One region of the Streptomyces sp. NBC_01506 genome, then DNA from elsewhere that is predicted to be linked to it. Evidence: riboswitches for the same ligand, from Rfam matches in the RefSeq annotation. Region 1 holds a riboswitch; each other region holds the start of a gene.

Region 1 (9,873 bases):
TGCACCATCGTCAGAACGGCGGCGGTGGGCAGGTCGAGCAGTTGCGCGGTCTGCCGGTAGATCTCCACCTCCAGGGTGGAGTAGGCCGGACCGCCCAGGATCTGGACGATGCCGAAAGAGGTGAAGGTGAAGAGGAAGACCATCAGCGCCGCGGCGGCGACGGCGGGGCCCAGCGCGGGCAGCGTCACGCGCCACCACGCCGCGAGCCGCCCTGCGCCGAGTACCCGCGCGGCCTCCTCCTGGCGCGGGTCGAGTTGCGCCCAGAGGCCGCCCACAGTGCGGACGACCACCGCGTAGTTGAAGAAGACATGCGCGAGGAGGATCGCCCAGACCGTCGTGTCCGCCCGCACGCCCCACAGTTCGTCGAGCAGCCCGCCGCGCCCCAGCAGCGCGAGGAACGCCGTGCCGACCACGACGGTAGGCAGGACGAACGGCACGGTCACGACGGCGCGCAGGAGCTGTTTGCCGGGGAACTCGAAGCGCGCGAAGACGTAGGCACCGGGGAGTGCGATCAACAGGGTGAGGACGGTGGAGACCGCGGCCTGCCACGTCGTGAACCAGAGCACCTGACCGATGTCGGGCCGGCTCAGCACGTCCTCGAACCGGCCCCAGTGCCAGGCGCCGTCCGCCTTCAGCCCGCGACCGACGATCGCGGCGACGGGGTAGGCGAAGAAGACCGCGAAGAACGCGACGGGCACGGCCATGAGGCAGAGCCGTACGGCGCCCCCACGGCGCCCTTCGGCACGCACCGCGCGTACCGCGCCCCGGCCCCGTCCTCGGTCCCCGAGGCCCGGTTCCCGGACGACCGGCCCCGCCTGCGTACGCGTGCTCCCGCCGCCATCCCGGGCGGCCTTCGCGCCTACTTGACGACGAGTGAGGACCACGACTGGATCCACTCGTCACGGTGCTTGGCGATCTTCTCCGGGGCCACGGTCTCCGGTTTGTCGACCACCGCACCGTGGTCGGTGAAGAGGGTGGGCAGTTTCGCACCGTCGAGGACCGGATTCACGAACATGTTGAGCGGCATGTCCTCCTGGAACGTCTTGCTCACCAGGAAGTCCAGCAGGGCTTTGCCACCCGCCTCGTTCTTCGCGCCCTGGAGCAGGCCGGCGAACTCGATCTGCCGGAAGCAGGTGCCCGCGGCGACGCCGGTCGGCGCCTGTTTGGGCTGCGGGTCGGCGTACAGGACCTCCACCGGCGGGCTCGACGCGTACGAGACGACGAGCGGGCGCTCCGCCTTGGCCTTCTTGCCGCCCGCCGAGCCGGAGAAGTCCTCGTTGTAAGCCTGCTCCCAACTGTCCACGACCTGGACGCCGTTGGCCTTGAGCTGCTTCCAGTAGCCCTGCCAGCCGTCGTCCCCGTACGCCGCGACGGTGCCGAGGAGGAAACCGAGACCCGGTGAGGACTGCTCGGCGTTCTCGACAACGAGCAGGTCCTTGTAGGCGGGCTTCGTCAGGTCGGCGAAGGTCTCCGGCGGCGCCAGCTTCTTGTCGGCGAAGTACTTCTTGTCGTAGTTGACGCAGACGTCGCCGGTGTCGACGGGGGTGACACGGTGCTTGGCGTCGTCGAGCCGAACGTCGGCGCGGACCTGGTCGAGGCCCTTCGCCTCGTACGGCGTGAACAGGCCGTTGTCGAGGGCGCGGGAGAGCAGGGTGTTGTCGACGCCGAAGAAGACGTCCCCCTGAGGCGAACCCTTGGTGAGGATCTCCTTGTTGAGCGCCTCGCCCGCCTCGCCGCTCTTCAGCACCTTGACGGTGTAGCCGGTCTGTTCGGTGAACGCCTTCAATACGGAGTCCGAGGCGGCGAACGAGTCATGGGCGACGAGCGTCACGCTCTTGGACTTCGCGCCGTCCGACGACGTGGAGTCGCCGGACCCGCCGCCGCACGCGGCCAGCGCGCAGACGCCGAGCGCGATAGCGAGGCCACTGGCCGCCATTTTCTTCGTGGTACGCACTGAATTCCTCCTGGGATGTCCAGGAGAAGACGCGGCCCCGCCCCGCACCGGCGGACCGGAGCAGGGCAGGGCGCAACAGCTTGAGTGATGACCGAACTTCCTACCCAGAATGACCTGGGCAAGGTTCAGAGGGTCTGCGACCGTGAGGCTCTTGTCGATCCTCTGCCGCACTCTCAGCGCTGTGGCGCTCCCCTGTCGGAATATGTAATTCGTTCGAACCCAGCGTACATGGGCCCCGTCGGGGCCCCTCGCCGCGCTCAGCGCTCCGTCGCCGCCAACTGACCGCACGCCCCGTCGATCTCCTGACCTCGGGTGTCACGCACCGTCACCGGCACTCCGTGGGAGGCGATCGCCTCGACGAACGCCTTCTCGTCCTCGGGGCGGGATGCCGTCCACTTGGACCCGGGGGTGGGGTTGAGCGGGATCAGATTGACGTGCACCCGCTTCCCCTTGAGCAGCCGGCCCAGCAGATCGCCCCGCCACGCCTGGTCGTTGATGTCGCGGATCATGGCGTACTCGATGGAGATCCGGCGGCCCGACTTCTCCGCGTACTCCCAGGCGGCGTCCAGCACCTCCCGCACCTTCCAACGGGTGTTGACCGGCACGAGGGTGTCGCGCAGCTCGTCGTCCGGCGCGTGAAGCGAGACGGCGAGGCGGCACTTGAAGCCCTCGTCGGCGAATCGCAGCATCGCGGGCACCAGGCCCACCGTCGAGACGGTGATGCCGCGCTGCGAGAGTCCGAGGCCGTCCGGCTCGGGGTCGGTCAGCCTGCGGATCGACCCCACGACGCGCCGGTAGTTGGCGAGCGGTTCACCCATGCCCATGAAGACGATGTTGGACAGCCGGGCGGGGCCGCCGGGGACCTCACCGTCGCGCAGCGCGCGCATGCCGTCCACGATCTGGTGCACGATCTCAGCCGTGGACAGGTTCCGGTCGAGACCCGCCTGCCCCGTGGCGCAGAACGGGCAGTTCATCCCGCAGCCTGCCTGTGAGGAGATACACATGGTGACGCGGTCCGGATAGCGCATCAGGACGGACTCGACAAGCGTGCCGTCGTGCAGCCGCCACAGCGTCTTACGGGTGGTGTCGTCGTCGCACGAGATGTGCCGGACCACGGACATCAGGTCGGGCAGCAGCTCCGTGGCGAGCTTCTCGCGCGCGGCGGCGGGGATGTCCGTCCACTCGGCGGGGTCGTGCGCGAACCGCGCGAAGTAGTGCTGCGAAAGCTGCTTGGCACGGAACTGCTTCTCGCCGAGCGCCACCACGGCCTCGCGCCGCTCCTGCGGCGTGAGGTCGGCGAGGTGCCTCGGCGGCTTCTTGGCGCCGCGGGGCGCGACGAAGGTCAGTTCTCCGGGATTGGGCGGAGCCATGAGCTGTTTTCTCCTCGGTACGACGAGGCCGGTGTTTCCCGCCGACCGCGGGAGCAACGTGGGCACACTGCCGGTGCCAGGAGACCTCATGTGACGGGCCCCGCGACCGCGGAGCGCAGTAAGGCCCGCCGTCCAGGACGGCGGGCCTTACCAGAGTAACCGGTGCGGATACGGGTCAGCCCGAGCCGACGAACACCACCAGCAGCAGCCACACCACAGGGGCGGTCGGCAGGAGCGAGTCGAGGCGGTCCATGATGCCGCCGTGACCGGGCAGCAGCGTGCCCATGTCCTTGATCCCGAGGTCCCGCTTGATCATCGACTCGCCCAGGTCACCCAGCGTGGCACTGACCGCCACGGCGAGGCCGAGCAACAGGCCCTGCCACCAGGTGCCGTCGTCGATGAGGAACTGCATGCACAGAGCCCCCGCCACCATGGCGAATCCCACAGCTCCGAACAGACCCTCACGGGTCTTGCCGGGGCTGATGCGCGGTGCCAGCTTGTGGCTGCCGAAGCGCCAGCCGATCGCGTACGCACCGGTGTCGCTGACGATGGTCAGCACCAGGAAGGTGAGCACCCGCTGCGCGCCGTCGTCGGCCGTGAGCATCATCGCGACGAACGTCGCCAGGAAAGGCACGTAGAACGCCGCGAAGACGCCCGCCGTCACGTCCTTGAGATAACCCTCGGGCGGCTCCGTCATACGCCAGGCGAGCACCGCGAGGGCGGTGAGCGCGGTCGCGACCCAGGCGCCTTCCGCGCCCCGTACGTAGCCGGCGACGACCATCGCGGCGCCACCGACAGCGAGCGGGACGAGGGGCGCCTTGATGCCCTTCTTCTCGTCGAGCCGGGAGGTCAGCTCCCACAGCCCGACGACGACGGCGGCCACTATGACGCCGATGAAGACGGCCTTCACGATGAAGAGGGACGCCACGATCACCGCCCCGAGGCCCACACCCACCCCTATGGCCGCGCGGAGGTCGCGGCCCGCCCGCTTCTTCGGCGGGGGTGGCGGAGGGGCGGACATGGGCTCCTGCGGCGTTTCGTCACGGAACAGAGGGCCGCCCGGCCGAGCAGCCCCCCGATCGTCATCCTGGGCCCCGCCGCTCGCGGGTACGTCGGGCACGATGGGCATGGGCCGAGTCTGCTGTGCGTCAAGCTCATCGTATGCGGGACCCGCCGGGGCAGCCCCCTGGTCAGGCGGTCCCCAGTAGCCGGCAGTCGGCGGGGCCCCCCAGGAAGAGTCGTTCATCAGACCTCGAGCAGCTCGGCTTCCTTGTGCTTGAGCAGCTCGTCGACCTGGGCGACGTACTTCGCCGTGGTGTCGTCGAGCTCTTTCTCGGCGCGGCGGCCCTCGTCCTCGCCGACCTCGCCGTCCTTGATCAGCTTGTCGATCGTCTCCTTGGCCTTGCGGCGTACGGAGCGGATCGAGATCTTCGAGTCCTCCGCCTTGGTCTTGGCGACCTTGATGTACTCCTTGCGGCGGTCCTGCGTGAGCTCGGGGAACACCACCCGGATGATGTTTCCGTCGTTGCTCGGGTTCACTCCGAGGTCGGAGTCGCGAATGGCCTGTTCGATGTTGCGCAGCGCGCTCTTGTCGAACGGGGTCACCACGGCCATGCGCGGCTCGGGCACCGAGAACGAGGCCAGTTGGTTGATCGGGGTCAGCGCACCGTAGTAGTCCGCCACGATCTTGTTGAACATCGCCGGGTGCGCACGACCGGTGCGGATCGCGGCGAAGTCCTCCTTGGCGACCAGGACGGCCTTCTCCATCTTCTCCTCTGCTTCGAGGAGGGTCTCTTCGATCACCACTTGCTCCTGCGTGTCTTGAGTGGGCCCGGTGTGCTTACAGGGCCGTCGGAACCTGCGTCGCGTCTTCTTTCCTGCACGGTGTCCGACCGGCAGGGCTTTGTCCATCCCCGTGCGGGGCAGCCCGAGTTCAGGCCCGGGTGCCCTGGTCGCTCACGAGCGTGCCGATCTTCTCACCCTTGACGGCGCGCGCGATATTGCCCTCCGTGAGGAGTTCGAAGACAAGGATCGGCAGCGCGTTGTCCCGGCAGAGAGTGACCGCCGTGGCGTCGGCGACCTTGAGGTTGCGGGTGATCACCTCGCCGTACTCCAGCGCGTCGAACTTCACCGCGTCGGGGTTGGTCTTGGGGTCGGAGTCGTACACCCCGTCCACGCCGTTCTTGCCCATCAACAGCGCCTCGGCGTCGATCTCCAGGGCGCGCTGGGCGGCGGTGGTGTCGGTGGAGAAGTACGGCATCCCCATACCGGCGCCGAAGATGACGACGCGCCCCTTCTCCAGGTGCCGTACGGCGCGCAGCGGGATGTACGGCTCCGCGACCTGCCCCATGGTGATGGCGGTCTGGACGCGCGAGTCGATGCCTTCCTTCTCCAGGAAGTCCTGGAGGGCCAGGCAGTTCATGACCGTACCGAGCATGCCCATGTAGTCGGAGCGGGCCCGGTCCATGCCGCGCTGCTGGAGTTCGGCGCCACGGAAGAAGTTGCCTCCGCCGATGACGATGGCGATCTGCGCCCCGTCCCGCACGACCGCGGCGATCTCGCGGGCGATGGCGTGTACGACGTCGGGGTCGACGCCGAGCGCTCCCCCGCCGGCGAACGCCTCACCGGACAGTTTCAGCATGAAGCGCCCGGCCTTCTTGCCGGGGTCACTGTTGTCGTCGGTGGACTGGGTGGCGTCCGCGCCCTTGCTCATGGGGGTCTCCTCGTGCACATACGAAGAAGGCCATTGCCGGTGGGTCTGTGTCCCTAGCGGCAATGGCCTCCTCGTCAGATCTGCGGCCGTCCGGCGCGTGTTCGGCCGGCGGCTGCAGTAGACCCTAGCGGGGTCCACCGTCGATCGCGTACGACTGCGCTGTCCCGGGTGCTCGGCCCCGGGACGGTGTCCGGACCGTCAGGCGCCGACGCGGATGCGCGCGAAGCGCTTCAGCGTGACACCGGCCTCGTCCAGGACCTTCTTGACGGACTTCTTGTTGTCCTTGGCGAACGGCTGGTCGAGGAGGGTGACCTCCTTGAAGAAGCCGTTGACGCGACCCTCGACGATCTTGGGCAGCGCCGCCTCGGGCTTGCCCTCCTCGCGGGAGGTCGCCTCGGCCACGCGGCGCTCGTTCTCGACGACGTCGGCCGGAACTTCCTCACGGGTGAGGTACTTCGGCGCGAACGCGGCGATGTGCTGGGCGACGTCCTTGGCGACGGTGGCCGCCGTCGCGGCGTCGGCACTGCCCTTGTCCAGCTCGACCAGGACACCGACCTGCGGCGGGAGGTCGGGCATGGTGCGGTGCATGTACGTGCCGACGTAGCTGCCGTCGCCCTGGAACTGGGCGAAGCGGTCGAGGACGATCTTCTCGCCGAGGTTGGCGTTGGCCTCGTCGACGAATGCCTGGACGGTCTTGCCGGGCTCGATCTCGGAGGCACGCAGCGCCTCGATGTCGGCGGGGCCGGTCGCGGCCACGTGCGCGGCGAGCGCGTTGGCGACGGCCTGGAACTTGTCACCCTTGGCGACGAAGTCCGTCTCGCACTTCAGCTCCAGCAGGACACCGGAGGTGTTGTCGTCGGAGACGAGGGAGACGACGGCGCCGTTCTCGGCACTGCGGCTCTCGCGCTTGGCGACGCCCTTCTGGCCCTTGACGCGAAGTACCTCGACGGCCTTGTCGACATCGCCGTCGGCCTCGACCAAAGCCTTCTTGCAGTCCATCATGCCGGCGCCGGTGAGCTCGCGGAGCTTCTTGACGTCAGCGGCGGTGTAGTTCGCCATGTCTGTGAATCTCTCTCGGAAGTCGAAGATCTACGGGTGGACGGCGGAGGCCTTGGCCCCCGCCGTCAGCAACCGAACCTTTGAGGTCAGGCCTTGTCGGCGTCCGCGGCCGGGGCCTCGGCCTCGGTGACCTCGGCGGCGGGGGCCTCGGCCGGAGCGGCGGCCTCGTCGGCCTGCTCGGCGTCGGCGACCTTCTCCGTCTCGGCGGAGGTCTGGACGTCGGCCGGAGCCTCGGCGGCGTCGGCGGACTTCTCCGCGTCAGCCTTCTTGTCGCCTTCGAGGAGGTCACGCTCCCACTCGGCGAGGGGCTCGCCGGCGGCCTTCTCGCCCGGCTTGGAGTCGCCGGTGGCGGCGCCGGAGCGGGCGATGAGACCCTCGGCGACGGCGTCGGCGATCACGCGGGTGAGCAGGGTGACGGAGCGGATCGCGTCGTCGTTGCCCGGGATCTTGTAGTCGACCTCGTCGGGGTCGCAGTTGGTGTCGAGGATCGCGACGACCGGGATGTGGAGCTTGCGCGCCTCACCGACGGCGATGTGCTCCTTCTTGGTGTCGACGATCCAGACGGCGCTGGGCACCTTCTGCATTTCGCGGATACCACCGAGGGTCTTCTCCAGCTTGGCCTTCTCGCGGGAGAGGACCAGGAGCTCCTTCTTGGTGAGGCCCGAAGCGGCCACGTCCTCGAAGTCGATCTGCTCAAGCTCCTTCAGACGCTGAAGGCGCTTGTAGACGGTGGAGAAGTTGGTGAGCATGCCGCCCAGCCAGCGCTGGTTGACATACGGCATGCCAACGCGCGTCGCCTGCTCGGCGATGGCCTCCTGGGCCTGCTTCTTCGTACCGACGAACATGATGGAACCGCCGTGGGCGACGGTCTCCTTGACGAACTCGTAGGCGCGGTCGATGTACGACAGCGACTGGAGCAGGTCGATGATGTAGATGCCGTTGCGCTCCGTGAAGATGAAGCGCTTCATCTTCGGGTTCCAACGACGGGTCTGGTGACCGAAGTGGACGCCGCTTTCCAGCAGCTCCCGCATCGTGACGACGGCCATGGCCGTACTCCTTGAGGTACTCGGTTGTCGCGTCCGCCGGACGGCGGACGCGCCTGACGCCCCGGAACGCTTTGCCACTAGGGACCGAGAAGCGCGGACACCGGCGAAGAGGCCGGCGGCGGGGCGTGCGAAGTCGATCCGGTGACCCGGATCGCCACAGGAAGTGTACGGGACCCGCACAGTGCCCGGCGACGGAGTGCGAGGGTGACGGAGATATGCACAACGGGCCGGTTATCCACAGAATCCGAGCATGATCCACTTGAATCGGCCGACTGCGGCAGCGTGAACGGCATGATCACTGTCGACGAACTACTCATTCACGCTTCCGCCCGGCCCCGCCGCCGTGGTCGGCGGCGGTTCATCGCCCTGTGCCTCCGCGCCGGCGTCGCCGCGCTCGCGGGGGTGGTGGCAGCCGTCCTGCTCGCCCCCTCGTCCGACGCGCGGGCCGCCGACAACGAGGAAGCGGGCACGGAGACCGGTGCCGACTCCGAGGCGCCCCCGCCCGGTCCCGGCGGCGCCACCGCCGCTGTTCCCGACACCACGGCGGGCGCCGGGACGGGCACCGGTGCCGACGGCGTCAGCGGCGACCGGGCCTGGCCGGTGGGCCTGCGGCCGACCGTCCTGCGGGGGTGGGAGCCGCCCGCCTCGCCGTACGGTCCCGGCCACCGGGGCGTGGATCTCGCCGCCACCGCGGGCACTCCCGTTCGCGCCGCCGCTCCCGGCCGGGTGTCCTTCACCGGCATGGTGGCCGGACGCGGCGTGCTCTCGATCACGCTGACCGGCACCGGGCAGCCACCTCTGCGCACCACCTACGAACCGGTGACGGCGCTTGTCGCCGAGGGCGACGAGGTGACGGCGGGCCAGGTCGTCGCTGTCCTGGGCCCCGGCCCGTTCCACTGCGCGGGCGGCTGTCTGCACTGGGGGCTGCTGCGGGGCGAGACCTATCTCGACCCCCTGTCCCTGCTTCCCGACGCCCTGCTCGACCGCGGCCCGGCACGGCTGTTGCCGGTTTTCGGGATCCCCGAGCCGGCGCCCACGAGCGGTCCGACCGAGTCGCGGCCGCCCTTCGTGCCGGACGATCTTCCGGACGATGTGGCGATCATGGCGGAGGAGACCGCCGCGGCGGCGGGTGACGCTTTGCACGCGGCGGTGCTGCTCGCGGCAGCGGCGTGGGTGCGGCAGCGGAGTCGTACGGGCGTCAGGTACCGCGTACGCCCTGGAGCACCATGGACACCGCCGCCTCGGCGATCACCACGGGGTCCTCGGCGGCGCCCAACTCGATCCGCCGCACGGCGGCGTCCACAACACCCTGGAGCAGCATCGCGGCCAGCCTCGGCTGCTCGTGGCCCAGTTCGGCAAGCGCTTCGACGATCATCGCGATGAGCCCGCCGTGCGCCGCCCGGATCTTCTCCCGGGCGCCCGCGTCGAGTTCGCTCGCGGAGATCGCGACCACCGCGCGGTGGCGGCGGTCGCCCACGAGGCTCAACTGCTGGCGCACATACGCTTCGATCTTGCTCTCGGGGGTCGCCGCCTCCGCCATGGCGAATTCGATCTCGGCGGCCCAGACAGGAAAGTCGACGGCGCAGAGCTCTTCGACGACGGCCGCGCGCGAGCGGAAGTACTCGTAGACCGACGACCTGGCGAGGCCGGTGCGCTCGGCGAGGGCGGGGAAGGTCAGCGCCTCCGTGCCGCCTTCGGACAGGAGGGAGCGTGCGGCGTCAAGCAGGGCGC
Region 2 (9,873 bases), 2.3 Mb from region 1:
AGTGGATCGCGTTGCCCGTGGTCGTGCTCGTCGTGTTCGGCGGGCTGATCGCGAGCGTGGTCGGATTTGTGATCGGCCTGCTGTTCAAGGTGCTGATCCTGGTGGCGCTGGTCGGCGGGATCTTCTACGCGGTACGGAAGTTCACCTCGTCCTCGTCCTCGCGAGGCGACTGGTAGCCCACCCCGTCGTACCGTCAGCCCACCGCCGTAGCGCCGTACCGCCGTACCCCTCGTCCCGCCGCCGTTCCGCCCCCTGCGGGGGCGGCCCCCGTGCCCGGCGTTAGCCCGCGCGGGGGAAAGGCGGAGACGAAACCACTCCCACCCCAGAGGCTGCCATTAGAGTGGCAAGCCTCTGCCACATCCTGCGAAAACAGCGTCGACGGTCGTTCTGACCAACGCATTGTGCGAGTTCTCGGCGCCGGACCTCAGACTCTGTCTCGGGCCCCCGAGGGTGTGGCGGGCGCGGGGGCGGCCCCCGCGAGCGGGCGCACGCCCGTCAGTACGCCCGGGGGTGACCTTTGGCCACAGTGAGCACGACAGCGGTCCCTACCCTGATCGGTTCGGTTCGGCGTGCGCTGCGTCTGCTGGAGTCGGTCGGCGCCCATCCGAACGGGGCCCCGGCGAAACAGCTCGCCCGTGAGGCCGGACTCCCCCTCCCCACCGCTTATCACCTGCTGCGCACGCTGACCCACGAGGGCTATCTGCGCCGTGAGAAGGGCGTGTTCTTCCTCGGGGACGCGGTGGACCGCCTGGTGAGCGGCGAGGGGCCGGAGACCGGCGGAGACGCTGGGGCCGGCCGAATTCCCGCGGTCGGCGGCTCCGGCAGTGGCTCCGGGGCCGGCTCCGGAGCCGGAGCAGGCCCCCGGACGCGGCGGGCGGCCCGGCGCACGATGGCCGAATCGATAGAACACTGCCGCGATCTGATCGGGGCGCCGGTCTATTTCGCGATCTACCGCGACGGCGAGATCGAGATCGTCGCGGTCGCCGACAACCCCGCCGCGCCCGCCGTCGCCGAATGGGCGGACTTCCGCGAGACCGGATACGCGCACGCGATCGGCCAGTGTCTGCTGAGCCAGCTCGACGAGGACGCCGTGCGGGACCATCTGGACCGGTATCCCGTGGGCCCGCTCACTCCCTATTCCGTCGCCGACCGGCGTGCGCTGCTGTCCCGCCTGGGTGCCATGGGGCGTACGGGACCGGTGCTGGAGCGCCAGGAGTACGCGCTCGGCCAGGTCTGCGCCGCCGTACCGGTCACCGCCGTACCGGTCACCGCCGGGCCGACGGTCGCGGCGCTGGCCACGTCCGTGCCGCTGCATCAGGAGGAAAAGCTGCTTCCGGCTGTCGAACGGCTATGCAAAGAGATCGGAAACATGATCGGCTCGCTGGAATTCTCTATCAGTATCTGAAATATCACTCCTTGTGATCCGTTACTGCGTGCTGGACGATTGAGAAGAGGATCAAGGGGCATCAATATCGGACCTTTCACCCCTCAAACCCCCGAAATCCCTCAGAATTTCTTACTCTCCGTAACTTTCCGTCATCCACTGCGGGGTACATGATGCGCGAGTTGGTTCAGGCCGAAGTCCTGATGAATTTCCTCGTCTCCGAAGAGCTCTCATTCCGCATTCCCGTGGAGCTCCGTTACGAGACGGCGGACCCCTACGCGGTGCGGATGACGTTCCATCTGCCCGGCGACGCCCCGGTCACCTGGGCCTTCGGCCGCGAGCTGCTGGTCGACGGCATCAACGAACCCACCGGCGACGGCGACGTGTACATCTCGCCGACCGAGCCCGAAGAACTCTCCGACGTCCACATCCGGCTCCAGGTCGGCACCGAGCACGCCCTGTTCCGGGTCAGCGCCCCGCCGCTGGTGGCCTTCCTCGACCGTACGGACCGGCTGGTCCCGCTCGGCCAGGAGATGGCTCTCGGGGACTTCGAGACCAATCTGGAGGAGACGCTGGGGCGCATCCTCGCCGAGGAGAACGCGGGCTGAGCCCGGCCGAGCCCCAACCGCAGCCGGCGGGCTACGCCTTACGGCGCCGCCCGCCTCCGCCGCGCGTCCGCAAGCCGCCGAACGCGCCCGCGTAAGGCGCCTTCGGCGCAGATCCCGAGGGTGCCCCGGACGGCACCCTCGCCGCCGTCCCCGGCCGGTCCGCCGACACCACCAGTGCCGCCAGCGCCGTCGTCACCGGCACCGACGCGACCAGACCGATCGACCCCACCAGCGTCCGTACGATCTCCTGGGCCACCAGCTCGCTGGTGGCCACCGTCCCCACGCTCGAACCGGCGATCGAGAAGAGCAGCAGCAGCGGCAACGCGGCGCCCGCGTAGGCCAGTACGAGCGTGTTGACCACCGACGCGATGTGATCGCGCCCGATGCGGATACCCGCCCGGTAGAGGGCACGCGGTCCCATGTCCGGATCCGCCTGGCGCAGCTCCCACACCGCCGACGTCTGGGTGACCGTCACATCGTCCAGCACACCGAGCGATCCGATGACGACGCCCGCCAGCAGCAGACCGCTCATGTCGATCTCCGGATACAGCCCGTGGATCAGCCCGGTGTTGTCGTCCGTGTTGCCCGTCAGACTCGCCCAGCCGATGAACAGTGAGCCCAGCAGTCCGATCAGCAGCAGCGAGATCAGCGTGCCGAGCACGGCGACGGACGTACGGGCCGTCAGACCGTGGCACAGATACAGCGCGAGCAGCATGATCGCGCTCGCGCCGACGACCGCGACGATCAGCGGATTCGAGCCCTGGAGAATCGCCGGCAGGATGAACAGGGTCAGTACGGCGAACGAGATGACGAGCGCGACCAGTGCCATCAGCCCGCGCAGCCGCCCCACCACGATCACCGCGAGCGCGAAGATCCCGGCCAGCAGCGCCATCGGGAATGTGCGGTCCACGTCCGTGACCGAGTACTGGAGATCGTGCGGCGCGTCGGGGGCGTAAGCCACCACAACGCCCTGTTTCACGTGAAACTGCCGCGGCGCGTCCGGCTGGACGACCTCGACGAACGTACGCCCCGTGTCCTTGCCGCTTTTCACCTCGACCGTCGCCTTCACACAGTCCCCGGTCTGCGCGGCCTGCGCCGCACGCCCCTGCGCTGTGGACGTGTCGCCCGTCGGCGGGACCTGGCCGGCATTCACGTCCTTGCAGTCGACCTTCTCGATCTTCACCACCTCGCCTTGTACGGTCTGCCGGTCGAAGCCGACACCGGTGCGCTCGTTCGCCGGGGTGCCACCGGGCCAGAGCACCGCGAGTCCGACAACGACGGCCGTGGCGAAGGGAATCAGCACCGCCGCGATGACCTTGCGCAGATGCTTGGAGACCGGCGCGGCCGGGCCGTGGCTGTGCGAGTGGCCATGCGGCTGGCCCTGCGCGTGGCCGTGCGCCTGGCCCTGCGCGCGGCCGTGCGTTTCGGGTGTCTGCTGGGGTGTGGTCACCGACCGATCATCGCAAGAACGGCGGAGGCCCTCTGTTCAGCACGCCCGACATCGCGTTAGCGTGGTGGTGCCTTTACACACGCGGGAGCTCGGAGCACCGGGCTGAGAGGACGCTGACTGTGGAGTTCCGGGGCTTCCCCGGACCCCTGAGCTGCGTCGACCGCCGAACCTGTTACCGGGTAATGCCGGCGTAGGGAGTAGGTCTCAAATGACCGTTCAGGACGCACGCACGTCTGCCGCACGCACCATCGGCTGGCACAAGGGATATGTGGAAGGATCGCGCCCCGACCTGCGGGTGCCGGTCCGTCAGGTGCACCTCACCAATGGCGACGACGTGACGCTGTACGACACGTCGGGGCCGTACACCGACCCCACCGTCGAAACCGACGTACGGCGCGGACTCGCACCGCTCCGGGAGAACTGGATCATCGGCAGGGGCGACACCGAGGAGTACGCGGGCCGCCCCGTCCGCCCCGAGGACGACGGCCTCAAACACACCTCACCCCGTGGTGGGCTGCGCAATCTCGACGCGGTCTTCCCCGGCCGCCCGCGCCAGCCGCGCCGGGGCCGCGACGGACAGCCGGTCACCCAACTCGCGTACGCCCGGCGGGGCGACATCACCCCGGAGATGGAGTACGTCGCCATCCGGGAGAACGTCGCGCCCGAGGTCGTACGCGACGAGATCGCCGCCGGCCGCGCCGTACTGCCGGCCAACGTCAACCATCCCGAGATCGAACCGATGATCATCGGCAAGCGGTTCCTGGTGAAGGTCAACGCCAACATCGGCAACTCCGCGGTCACTTCCTCCATCGAGGAGGAGGTGGACAAGATGACCTGGGCCACCAAGTGGGGCGCCGACACGGTCATGGACCTCTCCACCGGCCGCAACATCCACACCACCCGTGAGTGGGTGCTGCGCAACTCCCCGGTCCCCATCGGCACCGTGCCGCTCTACCAGGCGCTGGAGAAGGTCGACGGCAAGGCCGAGGAGCTGACCTGGGAGATCTACAAGGACACGGTCGTCGAACAGGCCGAGCAGGGCGTCGACTACATGACCGTCCACGCGGGCGTGCTGCTGCGCTACGTGCCGCTCACGGCCCGCCGCAAGACCGGCATCGTCTCGCGCGGCGGCTCGATCATGGCGGCGTGGTGCCTGGCCCACCACAAGGAGTCGTTCCTGTACGAGAACTTCGAGGAGCTGTGCGACATCCTCGCGGCGTACGACGTGACGTACTCCCTCGGCGACGGTCTGCGCCCCGGCTCGATCGCCGACGCCAACGACGAGGCGCAGTTCGCCGAGTTGCGGACGCTGGGCGAGCTGAACTCGATCGCCAAGCGGCACCATGTACAGACCATGATCGAGGGGCCGGGCCATGTCCCGATGCACAAGATCAAGGAGAACATCGACCTCCAGCAGGAGATCTGCGAGGAGGCGCCGTTCTACACGCTCGGCCCGCTGACGACGGACGTCGCCCCGGCGTACGACCACATCACCTCGGGCATCGGCGCGGCGATGATCGCCTGGTGGGGTACGGCGATGCTCTGCTACGTGACCCCCAAGGAGCATCTGGGTCTGCCCAACCGCGACGACGTCAAGACCGGCGTCATCACGTACAAGATCGCGGCACACGCGGCGGATCTGGCCAAGGGGCATCCGGGGGCGCAGGAATGGGACGACGCGCTGTCGGACGCCCGGTTCGAATTCCGCTGGGAGGACCAGTTCAATCTGGCGCTGGACCCGGACACGGCACGGGAGTTCCACGACGAGACGCTGCCGGCCGAGCCGGCGAAGACCGCGCATTTCTGCTCGATGTGCGGGCCGAAATTCTGTTCGATGAAAATCTCCCACGACATCCGGCGTGATCACGGCGGTTCGCAGGACGAGATCGAGGCGGGCATGGCGGCGAAATCGAAGGAGTTCGCGGCGAGCGGTAACCGGGTCTATCTCCCGCTCGCGGACTGACGCGAGGGGCCGGCGGCTGAATTCGTCCTCGGGAGCCCGGTCCGGGCAGGCCACCCGGACCGGGCTCCCGAGGGCGGTCAGACCGTGGCGTCCTGCGGGTACCAGCGCAGCTCCACGGTGTTGCCGTCCGGGTCCAGGACGTAGACCGACGTGGCGGTTCCCCGTGCGCCGAAGCGCTCAACAGGGCCTTCGAGGACGGAGAAGGTCTCCGACCTGATGAAATCGCCCCAGTCCAGCGGTTCCACGGTCAGGCAGATGTGGTCGACGTTGGATTCTCCCCGAGGGCGGTCGAGCAGGTCGAGGATGGTTTCAGGGGTGATTCTCACGGAGGGGAACGGGACCTCGCCGGCGCGCCACTCGGCAACGCGTACCGGCTCCAGACCGAGGCGTCCCACGTAGAAGCGCAGAGCCCGTTCGACATCCCCGACGTTGAGGACGAGGTGGTCGAATGCCTTGACGCGCAGAGAGGTCACTTCTTCTCCAGGGCGATGAGATGGTGCTGGCCGGATGGACGCTTCTTACGATCCGCCGGCGGGACTCCGCCAACAAGACGGGATCGGAACACGATTGTTGAGTCCGATTCAACGCTGGGACGACCGGGACGGGCGTGGCGGCCGGGTTGTCCGACGCAGGAGGCCCGATCGACTTCTCGATCGGGCCTCCGTGTCGGTCTCAGGGACCGGTCAACGAGTACCGGGGCTCCGAGCCGGGTCGCCGGCTTCGCCACCCGCCGACCGGTCCGTCCGGCGGCGCAGCAGCAGTGACCGGACGCCCCGCACCGTGTCCAGGGCCAGCCGCAGCGCGCCGATTCCCACCGACAGTTCCGTCGCATACGCCTGGACGAAGTCCGCCCCGGCAATGAGCAGTTCCATTCCCCGTTCCCCTTTTCCCTCCGGCGACGCGGCGCTGTCCGCCGCTGCCTCAGTGGTATTCGGGCGGGCCGCTGTCCCCAACGGCTGTCGGACAGCGGGCGGACAGCGCGGCGCGGGCCTGGCCGGACACTCGATGTCCGGTTGTCCGGGGGACGTCCGGCCGGACACCGGCATAGGCTCGGAACCGACAAAAAAGGACACGGGGAGGGGATCGCGTGGCAGCGGGTTTTGGGCAGGTTGTCCCCGAAGTGCCCCAGGCGGTACGGGACTTGGCGGACCGTCTGCGGACGGTGGCGCAGCGGGCGGGCTACTTCGGTGTGCGGGACCTGGCCGCCGGCACCCGAATCAGCCGTACGACGATCTCCGACGTGTTGACCGGTCGGCACGTCCCCAAGTGGCAGACGATCGCGGGCCTGTTGCGCGGCTGCGATGTTACCCCCGACCTGGCCTGGCGGACGGTGTACGACGCGGCCAGGGACGCCTTCGACGAGGAGAAGCGGGCGATCAGGGAGGGGGGTCGGCCCGACACCGACGTCGTGGCGGAGACGTCACCGCCGCCGTCCGCCCCGACCGGCCCCGGGACCTTCTCCATCCGTCCGCCGTACGGAGAACTTCCGTCCAGGGTCCGCGGCCGTGACGAACTGCTCGGCCAGTTGGAGAGCCGGCTGGCCCAGGGCGAGAGCCGGGCGCAGATCCTCTTCGGCATGGGCGGCTGCGGCAAGACCACCGTGGCGCTGAATCTGGCGCGGCAGGCCCGGGACCGGGGTTACCGCGTCTTCTGGCTGTCCGCCGCCACGTCCGACCGGCTGGTCACCGGGATGCGCGAGGTCGCGCGGGAGCTGGGCGCCGACGAGGAGACCGTCGAAGCGGCGTGGTCCGGCCGGCTCAGCGCCACGGATCTTGTCTGGCGGGAACTGGACGCCGCCGAACACCCCTGGCTGCTGGTGCTGGACAACGCCGACGAGCCCGCGTGGCTGGCGGCGGAGACCGGCGTCCCCGGTGACGGCACCGGTTGGCTGCGCTCCAGCCGGGCGGGGCTGACCGTGGTGACCTCGCGGGTCGGCACGCCCGGTGTCTGGGGACACGAGGCGGACACCCACCGGATCGGCGTGCTGAGTCCGGCCGACGGGCGGGACCTGCTGCTGGACCTCGCCGGGGAGGCGGGCGATCCGGCCGAGGCACAGGTACTCGCCGAGCGGCTGGACGGACTGCCCTTGGCTCTGAAGCTGGCGGGCTCCTATCTGGCCCGTTCGGCGCGCGGCGCCGGGCTGCTGCGGCACCGGGGCCCCCGGCCCGGTGGGCGGCTGCGGAGCTTCGCCACGTACACCGAAGCGCTGGGCGAGGCCGGTGCGGACTTCCTCGACCAGGGCGAACGCCGGCGTCTGGACGAGGCGGGGACCGAGCAGATGCACCGGCGGCTGGTGGGACGCACCTGGGAGCTGTCCCTCGATCTCCTGGAGGAACAGCGGCTGCCGGAGGCCCGCTTCCTCATGCGGCTGCTGTCCTGCTGTGCCCCGGCGCCCTTCCCCGTCGAACTGCTGGACTCCGAAACGCTCCAGTCGGCAGCGGAACCCGACCAGGCGGACCGGGCCCTGGAGGCGCTGATCGATCTCAGCCTGGTCGATGTCGTCGACATCGCACCGGACGGCGAGCGGGCCGACGACCGTACGCCGGTGCCCTGCCTGGTCAGCCACCGGCTGGTGCTGGAGGCCAACGCGCTGCGGCTGGCCGACAGCGCGGCCGGCGAGCGCCGGGTCATCTGGCGCGCCGTTGCCGGGATCCTCGAGGGGGGTAGCACGGTCGTCGCGGAGCAGCCGGTCAACTGGCCCTGGTGGCGGCTGCTGGGCCCGCACGTCGTCGCCGCCCTCGCCGCGGCCCCGGATGCGGACGAGGACGAGGATGAGTACGAGTACGAGTACGAGTACGAGCAAGAGGTACTGCTGCCCTTGCTGCGCGCGGGACTCGCCGCGTTCGCGTTCTACATCTTCGCGGGCTCGGACACCGCCGGGGAGGTCGCCCGGCTGCTGGCCCGGCGAGGCGCCGCGCTCGCCCCGGACCACCCGGTCCGCCTGTCCATCCGCCACCGCGCGGCCATCACTCTGCTCGGTGGTGAGGAACAGGTGCGCGAGTGCGCGGACGTACTCGCCGAACAATCGGCCCAGTTGGGCCCGGACCACCCCGAGACCCTGATCACTCGCCAGGACCTCGCCGCCTGCCGATACGAGAACGATCAGGCATCCGATGCCGAGACGGTGGCCGAGCTGCGGAAGGTACGTAAGGCCCGGCGCGACGTACTCGGTCCCAGCGACCCGTACACCTTGATCACGCACAGCTTGCTCAGCCAACTGATGATGGTGCGCAGCCATGACGCGGAGTCGGTCCGGGAGTGCGAGGACCTGCTGGCCGAGCAGTCGGCGGAGCTGGGCCCGGATCACTCGGAGACCTTGATCACTCGCTACGACCTCGCCGTGTCCCGGCACGAGAGCGGGCAGACGTCCCATGCCGAGATGGAGGCCGAGCTGCGTGATCTGCTGCTGACCAGCCGCCGGGTACTCGGCCCCAACGACCCGTACACGCTGCTCATCCACGGGACTCTCGCCCAGACCATGATGGCGCGCAGCCACGACGAGGTGGGGGCCAACGCCGAGTTCCGAGCCATGATCGAGCACACGGAAAGCCTCTCGTCGAGGAATCACCGTTTCCTTCCGTTGCACCAACGCCACCAGATGGCACACGCGTTGGACGCCGCCAAGCGGTGGACCGAGGCGGAGATGGAATATCAGTCCGTACTGGACGAACTGGAGGCCGTCGACAGCCAGGGAACGGACCTGTACTTGGACCTGACACGCTGTCTGACCAACAATCTCGAACAGCAGGGCCGGGAGACGGACGCCATGGACGTGCTTGACGGATCCCTCGTCTGGTTCGACGGCAGAGACGACGCGCACTCGCCCGTACGCCCCCGGGCTCTACGGCTGCGGCACATGCGCGGCGATCTGATGCGCCGGAGCGGGCGCCTCGCGGAGTCCGAGCGGGAGATCCGCGCGGTGCTGGCGGACCGGCTCGTCACCGTGGACCCGCAGGACTCCGTCGTACTGTCCGAACGGCACTGCCTGGCCCACACCCTGGAGAAGCAGGAGCGCCACGACGAGGCCCGGGACGAGCTGCGCCAGGTGGTCTCCTCGTACGCCCAGATCCTCGGCCCCGACAACAAGCAGACACGCAAGGCGAGTTACTGCCTGGCCCGGATGGCGCATCTGCACGGGGACCGCGCCGAGGCGCTGGAGTTGTACGAACAGGTCCTGGCCGCCGAAGCCGTCGAGTTCGGCGTGAACCATTCGGAGACTCTGATGACCGGTTTCCGCCGGGACCAGTGCCGTCTCGACATGGGTCTGCTCGTGCCCGAGGACGCCACCACGGCCTTCGAGCAGACGTTGTCCGCGCTGTCCGCCGTGCTCGACAACGACCATCGCTGGATCGCGACCGTCCAGGAAGCGCTGGCCGCTCACCGCGACGCGATCGAGGGCCGGACGGGCCGGAACGGCTGAGCCCCTGTGGCGCCCGCGCTCGCCTACTCGGGCCGGTGCTCCGGGCCG
Region 3 (9,873 bases), 4.8 Mb from region 1:
GAGCCGGGAAGAACGGGAGTCGGCGCAGTCCGGGCTTCCGCCGGGGCAGCGGCTCCAGCGCGGGTGGCCGGTCACCCATTACGGGCCCGTGCCGAAGTTCAAACCGGACCGCTGGGAGTTCCGGGTCTTCGGTGCCACGGCCGACGGTGACAAGCGCTGCTGGAATCACGAGGAGTTCTCGGCCCTGCCGTTCTCGGCAGTCGTCGCCGATCTGCATTGCGTCACAAAATTCAGCATGCTCGGGGCCGAATGGGGCGGAGTGCTCGCCCGTACGATTCTGGAACTGGCACCGCCGGCGCCGACCGTCACCCATGTCATGGTCTGGGCCGAGTACGGCTACAGCGCCAATATCCGGCTCGCCGACTTCACGTCGGAGCGGACCGTCTTCGCCACGCACAACGGCGGCGAACTCCTCACCGCCGAGCATGGATTTCCGCTGCGGCTCGTCGTACCGCATCTGTACGCGTGGAAGGGCCCGAAATGGGTCCGGGGCGTGGAGTACATGACCGCCGACCGCCGTGGCTTCTGGGAGGAGCGCGGCTATCACAACATCGGCGACCCCTGGGGCGAGCAGCGCTACTCCTACCAGGAAGGCCCCGGGGACGGCCCCGAGCTCTGAGTTCCCGGTCTTCGACCGCCCTGTCCTACGGCTGCCCCTGCTCACGCAGCTTCTTCAGCAGCGCCACGTCCGCCGCGTGCCCCTCCTTGCCGCCGGGGGTCTCGATCACCAGCGGCACGCCCTCGGTCGCCGGATGCGAGAACAGCGCCCGGAACGGCGCCTCGCCGATGTGTCCCGCGCCGATGTTCATATGCCGGTCCTTACGGGCGCCGGACACGTCCTTCGAGTCGTTGGCGTGGATCAGCCTGAGCCTCCCCGGCCCCACCGTCTCCACGAGTCGGTCCAGCGTCCGGTGCGTCCCGTGCGGCGCGGCCAGATCGTGGCCCGCCGCGAAGATGTGGCAGGTGTCGAGACAGATGCCGAGCCTGGGGTGCGAGTCGAGCGCGTCGAAGTACGGACCGAAGTCCTCGGCGAGCGAGCAGAGCGAGGAGCCCTGCCCGGCCGTCGACTCCAGCAGCAGATACGGGTCGTCGTCGTGCGTCAGCTCGTCGAGGAGCGGCAGCATCCGCTCCCGTACCTGCGCCAGCGCCACCTCGCGAGGCCGACCGCCGGTCGCCGAGCCGGTGTGGACGACGACGCCCGGGGCGCCGATCTCCCGGCCCCGGCGCAGGCTGTGCCGCAGGGAGTGCACGGACTTCTCGGCCGTCTCCGGCGTGTGGGAGCCGAAGTTGATCAGATACGGCGCGTGGATGTACGCGGACAGCCCCTCGGCGGCGCACCCCGCCCGGAACAGCTCGTCCTGGGCGGGATTCCCGTCGGGTGTCGCCCAGCCGCGTGGATTGGCGACGAAGACCTGTACGGTCTCGGCGCCGATGTCACGCGCCCAGGGAAGCCCCACGCGGGCGAGACCGCCCGCCACCGGGACATGGCCGCCGACGGGATTGCGCGGGCGGTCGGGGAGCGTCAAGCCTCAGATTCCCTTGGTCGTGATGGTGATGGTGCTGCCCTCGGCGGCCTTCTCGCCGCCCTCGACGGACTGCTCCGACACGGTGTCGTCCAGGAACGGGAAGCTCCGGTCGACCTCCACCTCGAAGCCGGCGTCGGTCAGTTCGGTACGGGCCGCGTCTATCGACTCGCCCGTGACATCCGGGACGGCGATCATCCGGGGGCCCTTGGAGATCGTCAGCGTGACGGTGTCGCCGCGGGCGAGCTTGCTGCCTTCCCCCGCGGACTGCTTCGCCACCGTCCCCGCGTCCTCGGCGGAGTTGACCCGCTCGGCGGCGATCTTCACATCGAGTCCCGCGTCTTCGAGCGAGGCGGTCGCCTCGTCCTCGGACCGGCCCGTCACGTCGGGCATATGGACCGGCCGGCCCTTGCTGACGACCAGCGCCACGCCCGCGTCGGGCCGCAGCTCCGTCCCCGCCTTCGGCTGGGAGCGGATGATGTCGCCCTGATCGGTCTGCTCGTCGAAGGACCGCGTGACGACACCGGGCGCCAGCCCGATCTTCTTCAACGCGTCCTTGGCGTCGGCCAGCGACCGGCCCGCCAGGTCCGGGACCCGCACGATCTCCGGGCCGCGTGAGATGACGAGGGTCACCGATCCGTTGCCCCGTATCCGCGCGCGGGGCTCCGGGTCGGTGCGCATGACCGTGCCGCGCTCGAACGTGTCACTGAAGTCCTTCTCGACGCTCGAGTCGAGTCCGGCGTCGCCGAGGCGCTTCTTGGCCGTCTCCTCGGTCTGCCCGAGGAGGGAGGGGACGCGGGTGAACTGCCCCGAGTTGATGTACCAGACACCGACGCCCACACCGAGCACGAGCAGTGCGGCGACCACGATCGCCAGGACACCCTTGCGGGGCGCGGCGGCGATCCGTCCGACGCGGCGGCGCGTGGGCGGCTGCCGCGGGGGCCCCTGGGACCCCGGCGGGGGCATCGTGAGGCGGCTGGTGCGGCGGACCTCGCCGTCTCCCGGGGAGAAGGCGGCGGACGGGTGGGACGTACCGGATCCGTCCGGCGACGGGTAAGGGCGGACGAGGCGCGGAATCACGCTCGTACGGTCGTCGGAGCCGTCGCCGGAGCCGTCGTCGGGACTGCTCCCGGCACGGTCGGCCACCGCGCGGGCCAAGGCGCCGTGGCCGTCCTGGGACGGCTCCGACGACGCGCCGCCGAAGACCGCGCCGTTCCTGCCGCGCGCCCCGCCTTTCGTTCCGGCGGTGGGCGACGAGGTCTCCGTCGTGGCCCGCGGCGGCAGCGCGTCCAACTGCGCGTCGTCCAGCGCGGCGCGCGTGCGCCGGGTCAGCGCGAGCAGCGCCACCGCGTCCTCGGGGCGGATCTCCGGATTGCGGGCGGTGGCCGTCGCGACCAGCTCGTCCAGCTCGATCGCCATACCGGGCACCGCGGCGGACGGCGCGGGCACGTCCTCGTTCAGATGGAGGTAGAGCACCTGTGCGGGGGTGTCCCCGCCGTGCGGCTTGGCGCCGGTCAGCATCTCGTGCAGGACGACACCGCACGCGTACACGTCGACCCGGGTGTCGGACGTACCGTGCTCGATCTGCTCCGGGGCGAGGTACGAGACAGTGCCGAGGATCGTGCCCGTGGTGTTGGTGACCGAGCCGATGGCCCGTACGAGACCGAAGTCGGCGACCTTCACCCGGCCGTCGTCCCCTATCAGGACGTTCTCCGGCTTGATGTCCCGGTGGATGAAGCCGGCCCGGTGGGCGGCGCCCAGCGCGGCCAGCATCGGCTCCAGGATGTCGAGCGCGGCACGCGGCTGGAGGGCGCCGCGCTCGCGCAGGACGTCGCGCAGCGTGCAGCCCTCCACGTACTCCATCGCCAGATACACATACGCGCCCTCGGCGCCCTGGTCGAAGACCCCGACGACATTCGGATGCGCCAGCCGTGCCACGGACTTCGCCTCGCGGATGAAGCGCTCCACGAAGGTGACGTCGGTGGCCAGGGCCGGGTGCATCACCTTCAGGGCCAGGACCCGGTCGAGCCGGGTGTCGACAGCCCGGTAGACCGTGGCCATGCCGCCGACGGCGATGCGCGCGTCGACGCGGTAACGGCCGTCGAGCACCTGCCCGACGAGAGGGTCCTTAAGCGTCGTGTCCACCCGTTGAGTCTACGAGCCGCCACCGACACTCCCGCAGCCCCGTGTCAGGCGTGACCCGCGGCTGGAGCCGTCTTGTGACAGCACCCACACCACATCGCGGCAAACGGCCCTCGCCGTCACCTTTCGCCCGTGGCGGGAGGGTCTCAGAACGCCGGCCGCTCCGGGTCCAGCGCCGCGCGCCCCTCCGTGGGAGACGAGGCGTCCGCGAAGTGCCGACGCGGAATGCGGCCCGCGCGGCGGGCCAGCCGGCCCGCCTCGACCGCGTGCCGCATCGCCTCGGCCATCAGGACGGGCTCCTGGGCGCGCGTGACCGCCGACGCCAACATGACGGCCGCGCAGCCCAGCTCCATGGCGAGGGCGGCGTCCGACGCCGTACCCGCCCCCGCGTCCAGGATCACCGGCACGCGCGCGTGGTCGGTGATGAGCTGGAAGTTGTGCGGGTTACGGATGCCCAGACCCGATCCGATGGGGGAGCCGAGCGGCATGACCGCCGCGCAGCCCACGTCCTCCAACTTCCTGGCGAGCACGGGATCGTCGTTCGTGTACGGCAGGACGGTGAAGCCGTCGTCCACCAACGTCTCGGCGGCGTCGAGCAGTTCGATCGGGTCGGGCAGCAGCGTCCGTTCGTCGGCGACCACTTCGAGTTTGATCCAGTCGGTGCCCAGCGCCTCGCGCGCGAGCCGGGCGGTGAGAACGGCCTCGCCGGCGGTGAAACAGCCCGCCGTGTTCGGCAGGACCCGGATGCCGAGGCGGTCGAGCACCGACAGGACGGAGCCCTGGACGGTGGGGTCCAGCCGGCGCATGGCGACGGTGGTGAGTTCGGTGCCGGACGCGGTCAGGGACCGTTCCAGTACGTCGAGGCTGGGCGCGCCGCCGGTGCCCATGATGAGCCGGGAGTTGAGGACGGTGCCGCCGATGGTGAGCCGGTCGTCGGACATAGGGACCTAGCCTCCTTGGACCGCGGTGAGGACTTCGACGCGGTCTCCGTCGGACACGGTGGTGGCGGACCAGCGTCCGCGCGGGACGACCGTCTCGTTGAGCGCGGCGGCGACGCCCGACGGGGCGGCGGTGAGGCTCGCGACGAGGACGTCGAGGGTGACGGGGCCGGCGAGGACGCGGGCCGCTCCGTTCACCGAGACGGTCACGGAAGCGGAAGCGGACGCGGGAACGGATCGCGGAACGGACTCGGAATCGGCTTCGGGAACCGGGGAATTCACGGTGTCGGTCATGCGTGCTGCTCCTGACCTGCGCGGACGGCGGGGGAGAAGGCCGGCGAGCGGCCGGGCGGGAGACCGGGCGAGAAGCGTCCCGGCGTGAAGGGCCGTGCGTCGTCGGGGAGTTCACCCGTCGTGAGTACGGTGGCCATCACCTGGCCCGTGACGGGTGTCAGGAGCACCCCGTTGCGATGGTGCCCGGTGGCCAGATGCAGGCCCGGCAGGGCGGTCGGCCCGAGCAGCGGGGCGTTGTCCGGCGAGGTCGGGCGCAGCCCGGCGCGGGTCTCGGTGAGCGGCAGTTCGGTGATGCCGGGGAGCAGTTCATGGGCGTCGCGCAGCAGCTCGTACACCCCTCCCGCCGTCACCGTCGTGTCCCAGCCGAGTTCTTCGCTCGTCGCGCCCAGGACCAGCTCGCCGTTCTCGCGCGGCACGAGATAGATATGGCTGCCGCGGACCTCGGCCCGCAGCGTCCGGGAGAGGAACGGGGCGTACTGGCGCGGCACCGTCAGCCGCAGGACCTGGCCCTTGACGGGGCGTACCGGCGGCAGCACGTCGTCCGGCACGCCCGCGAGCTGTGCGCTGCGGCTGCCCCCGGCGATGACGACCTGGCCGGCGCCGAGTTCGGCGCCGCCGCCGACCGTGAGCCCGGCGGCCCGGCCCCGGACCACTCGCAGGCGTTCGGCCCAGGCCCGGTGGAAGACCACCCCCGACCGCTCGCAGGCCGTCACAAGGGCGGCGGCGAGCCTGCGCGGATCGATCTGGTGGTCACCGTCGACCCGCAGCCCGCCGCGTACGCGCGGAGCGAGCATCGGCTCCAGCCGCCGGCACTCGCGGCCGGTGAGCCATTGCGACTCAAGACCCGACCTCCTTTGGAGGGCGTGCAGTTCACGCAGTTGCGCCCGGTCGTCGGTGTCGAGAGCGACGGCGAGCGTGCCGCAGACGCGGTAGCCGGTGTCCTGCCCGGTGGCCGACTCCAGTTCGGCGACGAAGTCGGGGTACAGCCGCGCGGAGGCGATGTTCAGCCCCAGCAAGGTCTCTTCGCCGTGGTCGAGTTCGCTGACGGCGGCGAGCATTCCGGCGGCGACCTGGGCGGCGCCGCCGCCCGGCTCGGGATCGACGACGCCGACGCCGAGCCCGCGCTGCGCGGCGCGCCAGGCGGTGACGAGGCCGATGATTCCGCCCCCGACGACGAGAACGTCTGTATGAGATGACCGCATGGGCGTCCAGCTCCTCCCTTCGCCGGCATGACCCGGATCAGGTTCGTACGGTCGGAGGCCGCGTCAGCCTCCCTCTCAGCCCGGTGCGTCCGGGCTCCCGCGAGGTGTGAAGTCTCTTGTCCGCTACCGGCGACAAGTGCTTGCGGCTGCCAGGGTAACCCCCTGTCCCCGCCCCCTGTAAGGGAGTCGTGGTCACTCGTGGCCCCGGCCGGTTCCTTAAGGTGATCGGGTGAGCGAGCAGCGGAAGCAGGCGGACGAGCGGCGCACGGTCATCGTCGGCGCGGGTATGGCGGGTGTGCAGACCGCCGTGGCACTGCGCGAACTGGGGCACGACGGCCCCGTCACCCTCATCGGCGCCGAGCGGCACCAGCCCTACGACCGGCCCCCGCTCTCGAAGGCCGTCCTTCTCGGGACGGCGGAGAGTTCGGCCTTCGACGTGGACTTCGACGCGCTGTCCGTGGAACTGCGGCTGGGCCTCGAAGTGACCGGCGTGCGCCCCGGGGACCAGGAGTTGGACACGGCGGCGGGGCCGGTTCCGTACGACGTGCTGGTCCTGGCCACCGGCGCCGAACCGATCACGCTGCCGGGCGCGGAAGGCGTGCCCGGCGTCCATCTGCTGCGCACCCTGGACGACGCCGCGCGGCTGCGCCCCGTCCTGGACGCCAAGCACCGCGTCGTCGTGGTGGGAGCGGGCTGGATCGGCGCCGAGTTCACCACCGCGGCCCGGGAGGCCGACTGCGCGGTGACCGTCCTGGAGGCCGCGGACCGTCCGCTCGCCGGCGCCCTGCCCGCCGAGGTCGCCACTCCGATGGCGCACTGGTACGCCGAGAGCGGCGCCGAACTCCTCACCCACGCGCGCGTGGCGACCGTCGAGCCCGGCCGGGTGGTCCTCACCGACGGCCGCGAACTGGCGGCGGACGCGGTGATCGTGGGCATCGGCGCCAGACCCGCCACGGCCTGGCTGGCGGGCTCCGGCATCGCGACCGGCGCCGAGGGCGCCGTCACCGCCGACGACCGGCTGCGCGCCTCGACGCCCGGCGTGTACGCGGTCGGGGACTGCGCCTCGTTCCCCTCGGCCCGCTACGGCGAGCGGCTGATGGTGCACCACTGGGACAACGCGCTCCAGGGACCGCGCACGGTAGCCGCCGACATCGTGGGGGAGTCGCACGAGCCTTACGACCCCGTTCCGTACTTCTGGTCCGAGCAGTTCGGCCGCTTCGTGCAGTACGCGGGCCACCACGCGCGGGCCGACACCCTCCTGTGGCGCGGCGACCCGGCGAGCGCCGCCTGGTCGGTCCTGTGGCTGCGGGACGGGGCGCTGGTGGCGCTGCTCGCCGTCGGCAGACCGCGTGACCTGGCACAGGGCCGCAAGCTCGTCGCGGCGGGCGCGCGGATCGACACGGAGCGTGCCGCCGACCCCGCCGTACCGCTCAAACTGACGGCTCTGTGACAGCGCCCCGCCCCGTTCCTCCCGGCCGGACGCCCGCCCGGCGGGCCGCAGGACACCCCCTGGGTGCCCGGCTCGGCTTCCGACTGTCAGTCCCAGATGGCAGGCTTGTCCTGTGACTGAGATTGACGCAAAGATCGATGCTCTCGTCCCTGCCTGGCTTCACCTGCCCGATATCGCCGAAATGCTCGATATCGAGGTGACGCGCGTGCGCCAGTTGGTCAAGGAGGGCCAACTGATCGCCGTGCGCCGCGGTGAGAATCGGGCGCTCCAGGTGCCGGCCGCCTTCATCGACGGCAACAAGGTCGTCAAGGGCCTCGCGGGGACCTTGACGCTCCTGCGGGACGACAGCTTCACCGACGAAGAGATGCTTGAGTGGCTCTTCACTCCCGACCCGTCCCTGCCGGGCACGCCCGCGCAGGCCCTCAGCGAGAATCGCGGTACGGAGGTGAAGCGCCGCGCGCAGGCGCTCGCCGTCTGAGTGCACCCACACCGGCCGTGCGCGGACCGGGCAGTCCCGGCCCGCGCACGGCCGTCCCGACAACGGTCCGACGATCCGACGGGGGAGACCCGCATGCCCGCAGCGCCCGGTGCGCCCAGCGCACTCGATCTGCTGTCCGACGCCCGGCTCTATCTCTGTACGGACGCGCGCAAGCGGCAGGGGGACCTCCCCGAGTTCCTGGACGCCGTCCTCACCTCCGGTGTGGACATCGTGCAGTTGCGTGACAAGGGCATGGAGGCGGCCGAGGAGCTGGACCACCTCCAGGTCTTCGCCGACGCCTGCCGGCGCCACGGCAAACTCCTGGCCGTGAACGACCGGGCGGACGTGGCGCACGCCATCGGTTCCGACGTGCTGCACCTGGGCCAGGGCGACCTGCCTGTCTCCGCCGCCCGCGCCATCCTCGGTACGGAGCTGCTGATCGGCCGCTCCACACACTCCGAGGCCGAGGTGATGGCGGCGGCCGGCGAGCCCGGCGTGGACTACTTCTGCGTCGGCCCCTGCTGGCCCACCCCCACCAAGCCCGGCCGGCCCGCCCCCGGACTCGACCTCGTGCGGTACGCGGCCTCGCTGGCCACCCGCCGCCCGTGGTTCGCGATCGGCGGGATCGACACCGGCAACCTCGAAGAGGTGCTGGACGCCGGCGCCCGCCGGGTCGTGGTCGTACGGGCCCTCACGGAGGCGCGGGACCCGGCCATGGCGGCGGCCGGCATCGCGAAGCGCGTCCGCGACCGGGTCGCCTGACACGCGCCGCCGGACCCCCGCACCGCCCCGCGCCCACACCCCGCGGCGCCCGTACTGTCCAAGGGGTGGACAGGCATGGCGTGAAATGGACAAAACAGCCTGCTCTGGTTGGGTGACAGCCGCACCGTGGATAACCTTCCGGTATGGCCCTCGGTACAGCTTCGACCAGGACGGATCACGCCCGTACGGTGCGTGATCTGCTGGCGACCGGCAAATTGTCGTACTCATTCGAATTCTGGGCGCCCAAGACGGAGAAGGGCGAGCGGAATCTGTGGAACGCGCTGCGCCGGGTCGAGGCCGTCGCCCCGAACTTCGTCTCGGTGACCTACGGCGCCGGCGGTTCCACCCGCGCGGGCACGGTCAAGGCGACCCAGCGCATCGCGTCCGACACCACGCTCACCCCGGTCGCCCATCTCACCGCTGTGAACCATTCGGTCGCCGAACTGCGCAACATGATCGGCCAGTACGCCGACGCCGGGATCAGGAACATCCTCGCCGTGCGCGGAGACCCGCCCGGCGACCCGATGGGCGAGTGGGTCAAGCACCCCGAGGGTGTGCGTTACGCGGCGGATCTGGTCCGTCTGATCAAGGAGTCCGGCGACTTCTGTGTGGGCGTCGCCGCCTTCCCCGAGATGCATCCGCGCTCGCCCGACTGGGAGAGCGACATCCGCCACTTCGTGGCCAAATGCCGCGCGGGCGCCGACTACGCGATCACCCAGATGTTCTTCGACCCCGAGGACTATCTGCGGCTGCGGGACAAGGTGTCGGCGGCGGGCTGCGACACCCCGATCATCCCGGAGATCATGCCGGTCACGAACGTCCGGCAGATCGAGCGCTTCTCGCAGCTCAGCAACGCGTCGCTGCCCCCGGCGCTGAAAGAGCGGATCCTCTCCGCCAAGGAGGATCCCGCCGCTGTACGCTCCATCGGTATCGAGTACGCGACGGAGTTCTGCGCGACGCTGCGCGCGGAGGGTGTCCCCGGACTCCACTTCATTACACTCAACAACTCCACGGCGACGCTCGAAATCTACGAGAATCTCGGACTGCACGAGCAGTCGTGACCGGTCGTACCCGCCCCGCCCCG

Evidence for each region. Region 1 has a riboswitch for thiamine pyrophosphate ahead of OG329_RS10110 (thiamine ABC transporter substrate binding subunit). Riboswitches for the same ligand answer to the same signal wherever they lie in the genome.
Region 2: linked by a shared signal. The riboswitch ahead of thiC (phosphomethylpyrimidine synthase ThiC) and the one ahead of OG329_RS10110 (thiamine ABC transporter substrate binding subunit) in region 1 are both predicted to bind thiamine pyrophosphate.
Region 3: linked by a shared signal. The riboswitch ahead of thiO (glycine oxidase ThiO) and the one ahead of OG329_RS10110 (thiamine ABC transporter substrate binding subunit) in region 1 are both predicted to bind thiamine pyrophosphate.

What each region holds. Positions count from the first base shown of each region.
Region 1 is NZ_CP109422.1:2,413,012-2,422,884, forward strand. It holds gene OG329_RS10105 (ABC transporter permease) at 1-704, opposite strand, end outside; gene OG329_RS10110 (thiamine ABC transporter substrate binding subunit) at 860-1,954, opposite strand; TPP riboswitch at 2,034-2,158, opposite strand; gene rlmN (23S rRNA (adenine(2503)-C(2))-methyltransferase RlmN) at 2,212-3,324, opposite strand; gene OG329_RS10120 (phosphatidate cytidylyltransferase) at 3,500-4,570, opposite strand; gene frr (ribosome recycling factor) at 4,570-5,127, opposite strand; gene pyrH (UMP kinase) at 5,258-6,037, opposite strand; gene tsf (translation elongation factor Ts) at 6,236-7,096, opposite strand; gene rpsB (30S ribosomal protein S2) at 7,183-8,142, opposite strand; partial or broken gene OG329_RS10145 (peptidoglycan DD-metalloendopeptidase family protein) at 8,434-9,036, shown strand; gene OG329_RS10150 (TetR/AcrR family transcriptional regulator) at 9,341-9,873, opposite strand, start outside.
Region 2 is NZ_CP109422.1:4,754,007-4,763,879, forward strand. It holds gene OG329_RS20775 (DUF5326 family protein) at 1-176, shown strand, start outside; gene OG329_RS20780 (IclR family transcriptional regulator) at 518-1,405, shown strand; gene OG329_RS20785 (SsgA family sporulation/cell division regulator) at 1,558-1,992, shown strand; gene OG329_RS20790 (YibE/F family protein) at 2,024-3,442, opposite strand; TPP riboswitch at 3,514-3,656, shown strand; gene thiC (phosphomethylpyrimidine synthase ThiC) at 3,651-5,405, shown strand; gene OG329_RS20800 (VOC family protein) at 5,483-5,869, opposite strand; gene OG329_RS20805 (hypothetical protein) at 6,089-6,277, opposite strand; gene OG329_RS20810 (tetratricopeptide repeat protein) at 6,493-9,825, shown strand; gene OG329_RS20815 (hypothetical protein) at 9,849-9,873, opposite strand, start outside.
Region 3 is NZ_CP109422.1:7,197,754-7,207,626, forward strand. It holds gene OG329_RS32320 (sulfite oxidase-like oxidoreductase) at 1-619, shown strand, start outside; gene OG329_RS32325 (deoxyribonuclease IV) at 645-1,526, opposite strand; gene OG329_RS32330 (PASTA domain-containing protein) at 1,530-3,668, opposite strand; gene OG329_RS32335 (thiazole synthase) at 3,812-4,606, opposite strand; gene thiS (sulfur carrier protein ThiS) at 4,613-4,813, opposite strand; gene thiO (glycine oxidase ThiO) at 4,894-6,099, opposite strand; TPP riboswitch at 6,096-6,210, opposite strand; gene OG329_RS32350 (NAD(P)/FAD-dependent oxidoreductase) at 6,386-7,549, shown strand; gene OG329_RS32355 (Rv2175c family DNA-binding protein) at 7,662-8,027, shown strand; gene thiE (thiamine phosphate synthase) at 8,121-8,789, shown strand; gene metF (methylenetetrahydrofolate reductase [NAD(P)H]) at 8,933-9,850, shown strand.